4 regions of the Janthinobacterium sp. PSPC3-1 genome follow, and region 1 is predicted to be linked to each of the others. Evidence: predicted binding sites of a transcription regulator. Region 1 holds the regulator's gene; each other region holds the start of a gene.
What was found. The regulator FNR, encoded in region 1, switches genes on or off when oxygen is low (the NO sensors DNR and NnrR bind a similar motif). The targets are predictions, from matches to a motif close to TTGATNNNNATCAA.

Region 2: the regulator FNR is predicted to act here: its motif matches at 2,315-2,328, upstream of ACP7B7_RS05390 (OmpW/AlkL family protein).
Region 3: the regulator FNR is predicted to act here: its motif matches at 2,138-2,151, upstream of ACP7B7_RS02560 (universal stress protein).
Region 4: the regulator FNR is predicted to act here: its motif matches at 1,913-1,926, upstream of ACP7B7_RS18660 (serine protein kinase).

The regions. Positions count from the first base shown of each region.
Region 1 covers NZ_JAFCTQ010000031.1:63,600-66,794, forward strand. Annotated here, with positions in the region: gene ccoG (cytochrome c oxidase accessory protein CcoG) at 1-1,320, shown strand, start outside; gene ACP7B7_RS24590 (FixH family protein) at 1,377-1,901, shown strand; gene fnr (fumarate/nitrate reduction transcriptional regulator Fnr) at 1,902-2,660, opposite strand; gene ACP7B7_RS24600 (response regulator) at 2,883-3,195, shown strand, end outside.
Region 2 covers NZ_JAFCTQ010000003.1:186,369-189,563, reverse strand. Annotated here, with positions in the region: gene ACP7B7_RS05410 (Na+/H+ antiporter) at 1-44, shown strand, start outside; gene ACP7B7_RS05405 (gluconokinase) at 47-574, shown strand; gene ACP7B7_RS05400 (DUF3144 domain-containing protein) at 644-961, shown strand; gene ACP7B7_RS05395 (gamma carbonic anhydrase family protein) at 984-1,526, opposite strand; gene ACP7B7_RS05390 (OmpW/AlkL family protein) at 1,631-2,248, opposite strand; gene fur (ferric iron uptake transcriptional regulator) at 2,496-2,933, shown strand; gene ACP7B7_RS05380 (MerR family transcriptional regulator) at 2,986-3,195, shown strand, end outside.
Region 3 covers NZ_JAFCTQ010000002.1:77,128-80,322, reverse strand. Annotated here, with positions in the region: gene apaG (Co2+/Mg2+ efflux protein ApaG) at 1-239, shown strand, start outside; gene ACP7B7_RS02570 (hypothetical protein) at 255-401, opposite strand; gene ACP7B7_RS02565 (murein transglycosylase A) at 412-1,632, shown strand; gene ACP7B7_RS02560 (universal stress protein) at 1,648-2,085, opposite strand; gene ACP7B7_RS02555 (MFS transporter) at 2,220-3,195, opposite strand, start outside.
Region 4 covers NZ_JAFCTQ010000018.1:41,617-44,811, forward strand. Annotated here, with positions in the region: gene ACP7B7_RS18650 (tetratricopeptide repeat protein) at 1-310, shown strand, start outside; gene ACP7B7_RS18655 (catalase) at 400-1,836, shown strand; gene ACP7B7_RS18660 (serine protein kinase) at 1,995-3,195, shown strand, end outside.

The DNA.
Region 1 (3,195 bases):
GCAACATGGCGCTGGGTGTGCGTCTGGCTCACCCAGCTGGCGTTCTACGGCTTGCCGTGGCTCAACTGGAACGGCAGGCAAGCCCTGCTGTTCGACTTGACCACGCGCAAGTTCTACATTTTCGGCGTGGTGCTGTGGCCGCAGGATTTCATCTATCTGGCGGCCCTGCTGATCATCGCGGCGTATTTGCTGTTCCTGGTCACGGCGATTGCCGGGCGGGTCTGGTGCGGCTTTTCCTGCCCGCAAACGGTGTATACCGAAATCTTCCTGTGGGTCGAACGCAAGATCGAAGGCACGCGCAGCGCGCGCATGGCGCTCGACCGCCAGGGCCCCTCCGTGCGCAAGACCGGCAAGAAGGTCGCCAAGCACCTGGCGTGGGGCGCGATCGCCCTGTGGACCGGCTTTACCTTTGTCGGCTACTTCACGCCGATCCAGGACCTGGTGCAGGAAGTGCGCACCTTTAACTTCGGCCCGTGGGAATGGTTCTGGATTCTGTTCTACAGCCTGGCCACCTACGGCAACGCGGGCTGGCTGCGCGAACAGGTGTGCAAATACATGTGCCCGTATGCGCGCTTCCAGAGCGCCATGTTCGATCAGGACACCCTGATCATCACCTACGATGACAAACGCGGCGAGCCGCGCGGTGCACTGAACAAGAAGGCGGCCAAGGAGGGGACGGAAAAAGCGCTGGGCGACTGCATCGACTGCACCCTGTGCGTGCAGGTGTGTCCGACCGGCATCGATATCCGCAACGGCCTGCAATATGAATGCATCGGCTGCGCCGCCTGCGTCGACGCCTGCAACAGCGTGATGGACAAGGTCGAGCGGCCGCGCGGGCTGATCCGCTACAGCACCGACCATGCGATGGAAAACAACTTCAGCTCGAAGCAGATCCGCCGGCGCGCCATGCGCCCGCGCGTGCTGATCTACACCTCGATCCTGGGGCTGATCATCATCGCCGTCTGTACCTCGCTGTTCCTGCGCACGCCCCTGAAAATGGACGTCATCCGCGACCGGGGTTCGATGGGCCGCGAAGTCGAAGACGGCATGATCGAAAACGTGTATCGCCTGCAGATCATGAACACCTCGGAAGAGCAGCAGCACTTCAGGATCGGCGTGTCCGGCTTGCCAGGCTTGAGCCTGGTCACGCGCGAGGAAGTGACCCTGCAGCCGACCGAAACGCTGGGCTGGCCGGTGCGTTTGCGCGTGCCGCACGGCGTCGGCGAGAAGGGCTCGAACAAGATCCATATCGAGCTGCAGTCGCTCGACGATCCGTCCTTGCATGTGCGCGAAAGCGCGGTATTCATCGTGCCGCGTTAAACCAAGAAGCGGCGCCTGGCCTTGCCTGGCGCCGTGTTGAATCAGGAGAAACACCCATGTCCAAGACCGCCAAACTGCAAGCTCCCGTCGATCCCTGGTACAAGCACCGCTGGCCTTGGCTGCTGATGATCGGCCCCGGCCTGTCGGTCGTCGTCGGCAGCTTCATGGGGTACATCGCGTTTACGCAACCCGATGCGCTGGTGGTGGGCGACTACTACAAGAAAGGCAAGGCGATCAACCAGGACTTGCGCCGCGACACCGTCGCCAGCGACCTGGCGATGGATACCAGCCTGGCCTACGACGTGGCGCAATCGCGCATCACCGGTTCCGTGCACAGTTTCGGCAAGGCCTACCAACAGCCTTTGCTGCTGCACCTGGCGCACGCCACCTTGCCGGAAAAAGATATCCGGCTGATGGTGCAGCCCGATGCGGACGGCAATTTTTCGGTATCGCTGCCGATGCTCGAACGCAGCCGCTGGCAGGTGCTGGTGGAAGACCAGCAGCGCGTGTGGCGCCTGTCGGGCATCTGGACCTGGCCGGCCCAGCGCGACATCACCATCCAGGCCGACAAGGAACTGTAATTATTTGCAGACGTCGGTGCCGGCCGTAATCGCCTTGAGTTTGGCCGGCTGCAGGATTTCAATCTCGCGGTTCGACACGCGCAGCCAGCCTTCCTTCTTGAATTTCGACAGCAAACGGCTGATGCTTTCGATCGTCAGGCCCAGGTAGTTGCCAATTTCCTCGCGCGACATGCGCAGCTGGAAATTGCTGCCCGAATAGCCGCGCGCTTCATAGCGCGATGCCAGGTTGACGATAAAGGCGGCAAAGCGCTGCGTCGCCTGCATATTGCCCAGCAATAGCATCACGCTTTGCTCGCGCGTGATTTCCTGGCTCATCATGCGGTGGAAATGGCGCAGCAGGGTCGGCATATTGCCCAGCAATTGTTCCAGGCTGGAAAATGGAATTTCACACACTTCGCTGTCTTCCAGCGCCACCGCATTGCAATGATGGCGATCGGCGCTGATGGCGTCCATGCCCAGCAGTTCGCCGGCCATCTGGAAACCGGTCACCTGTTCTTCGCCACCCTGGTTGATCTGGTAGGTCTTGAAATGACCGAGGCGGATCGCATACAGGTTCTGGAACGCGTCGCCGATACGGAACAGCGAGGCGCCGCGCACCACCTTGCGGCGCCGGCCGATAATCTGGTCGAGACGGTCCATGTCACCCACATCGAGTCCCATGGGCAGACACAACTGGTGCATGCTGCACGTCGCGCAACGCGCACGCAACACTTCCACGTTCACGGTGGGCAGGGTTGGCGTCAAGAGCTCTGGTGTCATGGTGAGTACCTTTTATAAAATACAACAACAAGTTTACTGTATATGCAGAGGTAGTGTGCCAATTTCGGCGAAATACGCCGAATAAACGACTTTCGTCATTTATTTTCATGGCAACCCCGCCACAAGCACACGCTTGCCAAGTTGATGTATTGATAGGAGAATTCCTCATAGCATCTCTCGCAGCGCGCTTGTGCCGCTTGCCCGTTTGCCAAGGATAAGGAAATGATGAAGCCTCTGGGCATTAAAGCAAAAGTCGCGCTGGCCACCAGCCTGACCTCGATCGCCATGATCGCCCTGGTGACCCTGGTGCAAGTGCAGCGCATGCGCGACGATTTCACCAAGGTACTATTAAGCCAGCAGACGGCGATGATCGACCGCACCGCCGAGGAACTCGACGACAAGCTCGGCATGCTGCTCGACGTGATCAGCGAAACGGCGCGCCGCCAGCCGGCCGCGCTGATGGCGCAGCCGGCCCAGTTGCGCCAGTACTATGAGCAGCGCGCCATGCTGGCCCTGTTCGACGACGTGCTGGTGC
Region 2 (3,195 bases), on a different contig from region 1:
TGCTGCGCGAGATCGATCTGCTGGAAGCGACGCTGGAGGAATAGCGATGGCCGTCTCTGCCGCAATCAGCCACCCTGGCGCCGCCGTGCGCTGGGTCGTGATGGGCGTCTCGGGCTGCGGCAAGAGCGCCGTCGGCAGCCGCCTGGCCGCCCAGCTGCACATCGAATATATCGAGGGCGACGCGCTGCACCCGCCTGACAATGTGGCCAAAATGGCCGCCGGCCAGCCGCTCGGCGATGAAGACCGCGCCGGCTGGCTGGCCGCCCTGCGCGAGCGTATCGCCGTGGCGCGCCAGAATGGCCTGGGCCTGGTGGTGTCGTGTTCGGCGCTGAAGCGCCGCTATCGCGACCTGTTGCGCGAAGGCGATCCAACCCTGCGCTTTGCCCATCTGCACGGCCCGCGCACGGTGCTGGAAAGCCGCGTGCGGGACCGGCCCGGCCACTTTATGCCGGCCAGCCTGCTCGACAGCCAGCTGGCCACGCTGCAGCCGCTGCAGGCAGACGAGGCCGGCATGGTGCTCGATATCCGCCAGCCGCTCGCCACGCTGGTGCAGCAGATCGCGCAGGCCGCCTGAGGCCGCGCAACTGGCTGGACAGTGGCCGGTGCCCTGTGTAGACTGGCGCGCACTTTGATAAGGAATTCCATGAACGCACCGACCACCAAACCCACGCCAGGCCCCGAGTTCTGGGAACGCGCCGACCAGGCCATCGCCCTGGCCAACGAGCAATGCATGCACAGCCCGGCCAACGAAGTGGCGACCTCGCTGCTGTACGCGGCAGCCCGCTTCAACGCCTTCCTGGTGGCCAGCAAGACCAACGATGTCAGCAAGATGCAGCTGGAAAAAGACGACGCCGTCGCCTTTTTCACGGAACAATATAAACGCATGCTGACCGATAACTTCAACGACTATATCGCCAACTTCGACAAGTACACGCAGCCTGCGGCAGCACCGCAGGCTTGATGATGGCAGCGGACGGCGGCCGTCAGGCGTCGTCCCTGCCCGCCAGGTAATTGTTCTTCACGCGCACATAGTGCTCGGCCGAGTAGCCCAGGTAGGCGATCTCGGCCTCGGTCAACGCGCGCACCTTGACGGCCGGCCGGCCCACGTACAGGTGGCCGCTTTCCAGCACCTTGCCCGGCGACACCAGGCTGCCGGCGCCCAGCATCACGTTTTTCTCCACCACCACGTCATCCATCACGATGCTGCCCATGCCGATCAGGCATTCGTCGCCGATGGTGCAGCCGTGCAGGATCACCGAGTGGCCGATGGTCACGTATTTGCCGATGGTCAAGGGCGAGCCGTCGGGCTTGGCGGCATTTTTATGCGACACATGGCCCATGGAAAAATCCTGGATATTGCTGCCCTCGCCGATCACGATGCGGTTGACGTCGCCGCGCAGCACGCTATTGCACCAGATCGAACAGTCGTCGCCGATCCGTACATCGCCGATCACCTGGGCCGTGTCGTGCAGGTAGACGCGCTCACCGAGAACTGGGCGGGTATTCAGGTAGGAACTCAAAGGCATGGTGGTCTCGTTTGATCACAAATGTAAATTGTATGCGGCGGCAAGAAAAAACGGGCAAAAAAAATCCGGCTGATAGCAGCCGGATTGTGACGAGACGGTAAAGCTTAGAAACGATACCCCACGCCAACGCCGAACAGATATGGATCAACCTTGACTTTGCTGACTTTCGCGCCGCTGATGAACACGTCGCTCTGGATCTGCACTTTCTTGACGTCGAAGTTCAGCGACCAGTTTTTGTCGAGTTTGTAGTCGACACCGGCTTGCAGCGAGTAACCCCAGCTGTCGTGTTCCAGGCGGCCGGCGCCACCCAGCAGTTTCACGTCGGAGATATTGGTGTAGTTCACGCCGGCGCCCACATACGGGCTGAATTGTTTCTCGGGCATGAAGTGGTATTGCAGCGACAGGGTCGGCGGCAAGTGCTTGAAGGTGCCGATCTTGGCGCCGTCAAGTTTGACGTCGTGTTTTTGCGGGTAGGTCAGGATCAGTTCAGCAGCGATATTGGGGGTAAAGAAATACGAGATATCGATTTCAGGGATCGTTTTGTCGCTGACGTGAATACGGTCGGATGCACCGACGCCACCAACAGGAGCAGATTTGTTGGCCGTATCGATTTGCACCACACGGGCGCGGACCAGCCATGGGCTTTCCTGTGCCATTGCGTTGCCGGCGAATGCGCCGATGGCGGCCAAAACGATTGCTGCTTTAGTTGCGGACTTTTTCATTCTGTTTCCCTCTTTTTTGTCGTTAAGTAACGCAGCGAAGTCTAAGAGTGCGGTGCAGCAAAAACTTTGATCCACATCAAATAGTGCCGGAAGGCAGAAAATGGCCCCAGTTTTCCTTGCACAGGTCAAAAAAATGATGCGTCGCAAGGTAAGGTCAAGCCGGCGCACTCAACAAATGAGAATAGTAATGATTATCATTTGCGATATAATATGCCCTTACCTGGCGTTCATATAAGGGATGGGAGACATGGATATATTGAGGGAACTGCGTGAATCGGGGCTGAAAGTAACGATACCGCGCCTGCGGATTCTGCAGCTGTTTCAAGAAGGAACAATCAAGCACCTGAGTGCGGACGATGTCTATAAACTCTTGCTGGCTGAAAAGATCGATGTGGGCCTGGCCACCATCTACCGGGTGCTGATGCAATTTGCCGAAGCGGGCATTCTGTTTCGCCGCCATTTCGAATCGGGCCATGCCGTATTCGAACTGAACCAAGGCCAGCACCATGACCACCTGGTCTGCACCGGCTGCGGCAAGGTCGATGAATTCGTCGACGAGGGCATCGAATTGCGCCAGCACGAAATTGCCACCGAGCGCGGCTTCGTGCTGCATGAGCACGCCTTGTCGCTGTACGGCACCTGCGCCGACTGCACGGCAAAAAAAGTTCCTCCACGCAAGCCCTGAAGGCGGCCTCGCGGCCAGGCTATACAATGCGGCAACGTTGAAAGGATGCCGCATGTATATCGGAGAACTGGCGCGCCTGACGGGCGCCACCCCCAAGGCCCTGCGCCACTACGAAGCGCTGGGCCTGCTGGGTGAAGTGCGGCGGGCCGGCGCCTACCGCCGCTACTCGCAGCAGGACCTGGCGCAGGTGACCCTGATCCGCCAGGCGCAGGCGCTGGGCTTCCGGCTGGCCGAACTGCTGCCCATCCTGGCCGGCATTGAC
Region 3 (3,195 bases), on a different contig from region 1:
CGCGCCACTGGGTGATCACCGACGCCAACAACAAGGTGGAAGAAGTGCGCGGCCTGGGCGCCGTCGGCCACCAGCCGCTGCTGCAGCCGGGCGAGCAGTTCGAATACACGAGCGGCACCGTGCTGGCCACGCCGCAAGGCACCATGCTCGGTGAATATTTCTGCGTGGCCGAAGACGGCCACCAGTTCGAAGCGCAGATTCCCGAGTTCGTGTTGTCGCTGCCGCGCACGCTGCACTAAACTACGCGCACTTCCTTATTTCAGTTTTTCGGTGGCGTCCTTGTCGGTTGCCACCTGTTTCTGCGCTGGCGGCGTGGGCTTCTTGCCCGAATACATGGTCCACCAGACGATAAACGCCAGCAGGAAAAACGCCACCATCGCTTCCATTACCAAGATCCACATACGCTCTCCTATGTCTTTACGCCTCAGTCTACTCGTTTCAAGCGTCGCCGTCGCGCTGGCGTTGTCCGCATGCACCAGCACGGTGCCGCTGACGCCCGTGCCGGCCAAGCCGCCGGCCATTACGCCATCGGTCGTCAAGCCCGTGCCGGCCAAACCGGCCGCGCCTGACGCCAAGGACGCCCAGGCGCCCACTTTTGTGCCGGTCGGCTTTGCCGCCTTGCCCGGCTGGGCCCGCGACGACGTGCGCGCGGCCTGGCCCGCCTTCATGGCCTCGTGCGCCGTGCTGGTCAAGCGGCCCGACTGGAAAGAGTCATGCACGATTGCGCGCCAGGTCAATGCCGACAGCGACAAGGCGATCCGCCAGTTCTTCGAAGCGTTTTTCGTGCCGAACCAGATGGTCGCCGCCGATGGGGCCAATTCCGGCCTGGTGACAGGCTATTACGAACCGCTGCTGCATGGCGCGCGCAAACGCGGCGGGCCATACCAGACGCCGCTGTACAAGGTGCCGGACGATCTGGTGACGGTGGACTTGTCCAGCGTGTATCCGGAACTGAAAAACATGCGGCTGCGCGGCAAGCTGGTCGGCAAGAAAGTGGTGCCATATGCCACGCGCGCCGATATCGAGCGCGCCACCTCCGTGACGGGCAAGGAATTGCTGTGGGTCGACGATGAGGTGGAAGCGTTTTTTCTGCAGGTGCAGGGCAGCGGCAGGGTGCAGCTGACCGACACCCAGGAAACCGTGCGCGTGGCCTATGCGGATCAGAATGGCCATCCCTACCAGTCGATCGGCCGCTACCTGGTCGACAAGGGAGAATTGACCATGAGCCAGGCCTCGGCGCAGGGCATCAAGGCCTGGATCGCAGGCCATCCGACCCGCAAGGACGAGCTGTTCAACGCCAATCCCAGCTATGTGTTCTTCAAGGAAGAGCGCTTGCCCGATCCGAAGGTGGGGCCGAAAGGCGCGCTGGGCGTGCCGCTGACGCCGCAGCGCTCGGTGGCCATCGACTCGCGTTTCGTGCCGCTGGGCGTGCCCGTGTTCCTGTCGACCACGCAGGCGAACAGCGATATCCCGATGCAGCGCCTGGTGATGGCGCAGGACACGGGCGGCGCCATCCGCGGGCCGATCCGGGTCGATTATTTCTTTGGCTTCGGCGCGGAAGCGGCCGAGAATGCCGGCCGCATGAAGCAGAGCGGCATGGTGTGGGTGCTGCTGCCGAAGCAGCCGCAGTAGTGCTTGCAGTAATGTTTAACGCAATACCATGACAGGCAGGTGGGTATGCGCCAACACTTTTTGTGTTTCGCTGCCCACGAACAATTTGTTCAGGCCCTTGCGGCCATGCGAGGCCATCAGGATGATGTCGCACTGATAGGCTTGCGCCGTATTGACGATTTCCTCGTGCGGGCTGGGCGACAGCGCGACCACGCCTTCGAACGGCACGTTGGCGGCGCGCGCGGCCTCGCCGATTTTCTCGATCGCGCGCTGCGCCGATTCATTCATCTGCTGCTCGTACAGGCTGGCGTCGAGCACGATGCCGCCGTCGGCCATCGGCGAAAACGGAAATGGCTGCACCACGCTGACGGCGACCAGCTTGGCCTGGTTCAATTGGGCGAAGGCGATGGCGGTATTGGCGGCCTGGTCGGACAGCGGCGAGCCGTCGGTAGGGAAGAGGATCGTCTTGAACATAATGTGCTCCTTGGAAATATTTGCAGCTTATGGATTTACCCGGAGGAAATCCTTGATATAAATCAAGTCTGGCCGGCTTCGTGTTGAATAGTGTCGGCAAAGCAATCTTATACACCCTCTATCGATTTTGTGCTTCAGCCGCGCGCCTTGCGTAGCGGCGTGCCCCACACCATCGCGATCGTGAGCAGGATGCTGCCGGCCGCGATGCAGGCCATGCCGCTGCGCACGCCGAAGTGCTCGGCCACCCAGCCGGCCGCCAGCGCGCCCAGCGGCGCCGTGGCCACCGTCAAAAAGCGCATGGTCGAGGTCATCCGTCCCAGCATGGCGTCGGGCGTGACTTTCTGGCGCAGGCCCAGGTAGGGAATAAAGAACAGCATCACGCCGCAATCGAAAAAGAACATCAGCACGGCATACGCCGCCGCACTGGCGGTGGCGCTGCCGAACAGGTTGGCCGGTATCGCCGGCGTCAGCACGAAGCACAGCGAGGTCGACGCCAGGCCGATCAGGATTACCTTGCCGGCGCCATAACGGCGCGTCAGCGGTTTGACGACGATGGCGCTGACCAGCACGCCGGCGCCGCCCAGCATTTGCGCCATGCCCAGCACGCCGGGACTCATGCCCAGGTCATGCGTGGCGAACAGCACCGTCAAGGCCATGCTGGCGTAAAACAAAAAGTGCCAGACGCCGGCGCCCCAGGCCAGCGCGCGCAGCAGCGGTTCGCGCCAGACAAACAGCAGCCCATCGGCAATATCGCGCAAGGGGTGATTATGCGACGGCGCGGGACGCGGATCGCGCACGCTCATGGCGCGCAAATTGAATACGGAAATCAGATAGCCGCAGGCCGTGCACAGGATGGCGACTGGCGCTGACAGGGTTTGCACCAGCACGCCCGCCATGCCCGGTCCGATCAGGCGCGAGGCCGATTCCGTGGCGGCAAATTTCGATTGCGCATCGATCAAGCCGTCGCGCCCGACGAGAAAAGTCAAAAACACCTGTTCGGCGCCGCCGCCGACCACGAAACCGGTGCCGATAATAAAACCCACGATATACAGCCACGGCATCGACAGCACGCCGCACCAGTACGCCACCGCCACGCTGGCCAGCGCCAGG
Region 4 (3,195 bases), on a different contig from region 1:
GGGCCTGCTTGCCGCGAATGGCGAAGGGGTGGCCAAGAACCCGGTCGAGGCGGCGCGCTGGCTGGCCGTCGCCAGCGAACTGGGCAATCCTCACGCCATGTTTTTGCTGTACAACGCGTATCGCGAAGGCCGTGGCGTCGAGCAAGACGCCGACAAGGGCCTGGCGCTGCTGGAGGAGGCCGCGCACCATGACTATCCGCCTGCCATCCAGGAGCTGGCCATGACGGTGCAGGCCGACGACGCGCTGCGCGCCGGCCATCTGCTCAAGGAGGCCACCGAGCACCGGCATAACAACTGGAACCGGTTCTGAGCGCCTGATCTTCACCTGATCTTTAGAGAGTGGCGGATTCTGGCGCTCTGCCGGTATGATCTGGGTACTTATAATAAAGAAAGAGTCCAATGAAAAAGCTCACCACCGCCTTCGGCGCGCCTGTCGTCGACAACCAGAATATCCAGACCGCCGGCCCGCGCGGCCCCGCCCTGCTGCAAGATGTCTGGTTCCTGGAAAAACTGGCCCATTTCGACCGCGAAGTGATTCCCGAGCGCCGCATGCACGCCAAGGGTTCCGGCGCCTACGGCACGTTTACCGTCACGCACGACATCACGCGCTACACGCGCGCCAAAATCTTCGGCCAGGTCGGCAAGCAAACGCCGCTGTTCGCCCGCTTCTCGACCGTGGCCGGCGAACGGGGCGCGGCCGATGCGGAACGCGATATCCGCGGTTTCGCCCTCAAGTTCTACACGGAAGAAGGCAACTGGGACCTGGTGGGCAATAACACGCCCGTGTTTTTCATGCGCGACCCGCTCAAGTTTCCCGACCTGAACCACGCCATCAAGCGCGATCCGCGCACCGGCTTGCGCAACGCCAACAGCAACTGGGATTTCTGGAGTTCGCTGCCCGAAGCGCTGCACCAGATCACCGTGGTGATGAGCGACCGCGGCCTGCCGCGCAGCTTCCGCCACATGCACGGTTTCGGCAGCCATACCTTCAGCTTCCTGAATGCGCAAAACGAGCGCTTCTGGGTCAAGTTCACCTTCAAGACCCAGCAAGGCATCGCCAACCTGACCGACGCCGAAGCCGAGGCGCTGGTCGGCAAGGACCGCGAAAGCTCGCACCGCGACCTGTACGAGAGCATCGAAAACAAGGATTTCCCGCGCTGGACCCTGTTCGTGCAGATCATGCCCGAGCACGAAGCGGGCAGCTACCATATCAACCCGTTCGACCTGTCGAAGGTGTGGCCGCACGGCGACTATCCCTTGATCGAAGTGGGCGTGCTGGAACTGAACCGCAATGCCGACAATCACTTTGCCGAAGTCGAACAGGCCGCCTTCAACCCGGCCAACGTGGTGCCGGGCATCAGCTTTTCGCCGGACAAGATGTTGCAAGGCCGTCTGTTCTCGTATGGCGATGCACAGCGCTACCGCCTGGGCGTGAACCACAGCCTGATCCCGGTCAACGCGCCGAAATGCCCGTTCAACAGCTACCACCGCGACGGCCAGATGCGGGTCGACGGCAACCACGGCGGCACCCTGTCGTACGAGCCGAACAGCGCCCAGGAATGGGCCGAACAGCCGGACTTCCGCGAGCCGCCGCTGTCGATCGAAGGTGCGGCCGATCACTGGAACCACCGCGTCGATGAAGATTATTATTCGCAGCCACGGGCACTGTTCCGCCTGATGACGCCGGAACAGCAGCAAGCGCTGTTCGACAATACGGCGCGCGCCATTTCGGGTGCATCGACGCAAGTCAAGGAGCGTCATATCGGCAACTGCACCCTGTGCGACCCGCAATATGGCGCCGGCGTGGCCGAAGCGATTGCTCGCCTGAGCAAATAAAGCCGGCCGCCAGTTCCCTGCCCCGGCCGCGCCGGTGGCAGGGCATTGTATATACACGATAGTTCCGCTTTTTCAATTGAGCCACATCAGGCATCCCCGCAGGTCCAGCGTCCTATACTGCTTTCATCGACCGCATGCAGGGCGCATGGAAGGGGAACATGACAAGCTCACGGATGACACTGGCGACCGGCGTGGCGGACCAGGACGGCGGCAACGAAGTCCTGCGCGCGCAATTCCTGCGCGGCATGGCCGGCTTCAACGAGGCCCACCGCGCCGTGGGCTGGAGCGGGCGCTTCGACGATTTCCTGGCCCAGGTGCTGCCCGGACGCGCCGCCCTGCTGGGCCGCAGTGCCCATGAATATGTGTGGGACATGCTGCGCGCCAGCGGCCATGACGACGCCGGCGGCCAGTTTCACTGCAGTCTGTTCGACGATGAGCTGTTTGGCATCGATGTCGCCATCGGCCGGGTGGCCGCCTATTTCAAGGCAGCCGCGGCCGGCTCGGAAGTGGGCCGGCGCATGCTGCTGTTGCTGGGCCCGCCTTCGGGCGGCAAGTCCACCCTGGTGATCCTGCTCAAGCGGGGCCTGGAAGCGTACAGCCACAGCGACGACGGCGCGCTGTATGGCATCGCCGGCTGCCCGGTGCATGAATCGCCGCTGCACCTGGTGCCAGATGGCATGCGCAGCGACTTTCGCGACAGCTATGGCGTCGCGCTGCACGGCGAGCTGTGTCCGCACTGCCGCGCGCGCCTGGACGAGCAGTACCAGGGCGACTTTTTGCAGATGCCGGTCGAGCGCATCGTGCTGTCCGAGGCGGGCCGCTGCGGCATCGGCACTTATGCGCCGCACGACCCGACCACCGCCGACCTGGCCGACCTGGTCGGTTCGGTCGACCTGTCCAAGGTGGCGCAGTATGGCGACGAGGGCGATCCGCGCGCCTGGTCCTGGTCGGGCGCCGTGTATGCGGCCAGCCGCGGCATGCTGGAAATGATCGAAATCCTCAAGGTCAAGCGCGAATTCCTGTATCTGCTGCTGACGCTGACGCAAGAAAAAAACGTCAAGGTCTCGCGTTTTCCGCTGATCTACCTCGATGAAACCATCATCGCCCATACCAACCTGGCCGAATTCCGCAAATTCGTGCAGGAAAGCGAGAACGAGGCCCTGCTTGACCGCATGGTCATCGTGCAAGTGCCGTACACCCTCGATTACCGCGAGGAAGCGCGCATCTACCGCAAGCTGATCCTGTCGGCGCCCGCCTTTCGCGCCGTGCACCTGGACCCGCATGCGCTGCATGCGGCGGCCGTGTTCGCCATCCTGAGCCGCCTGCAGGACGGTGACGAAAAAGAGGCCGAACTGGTGC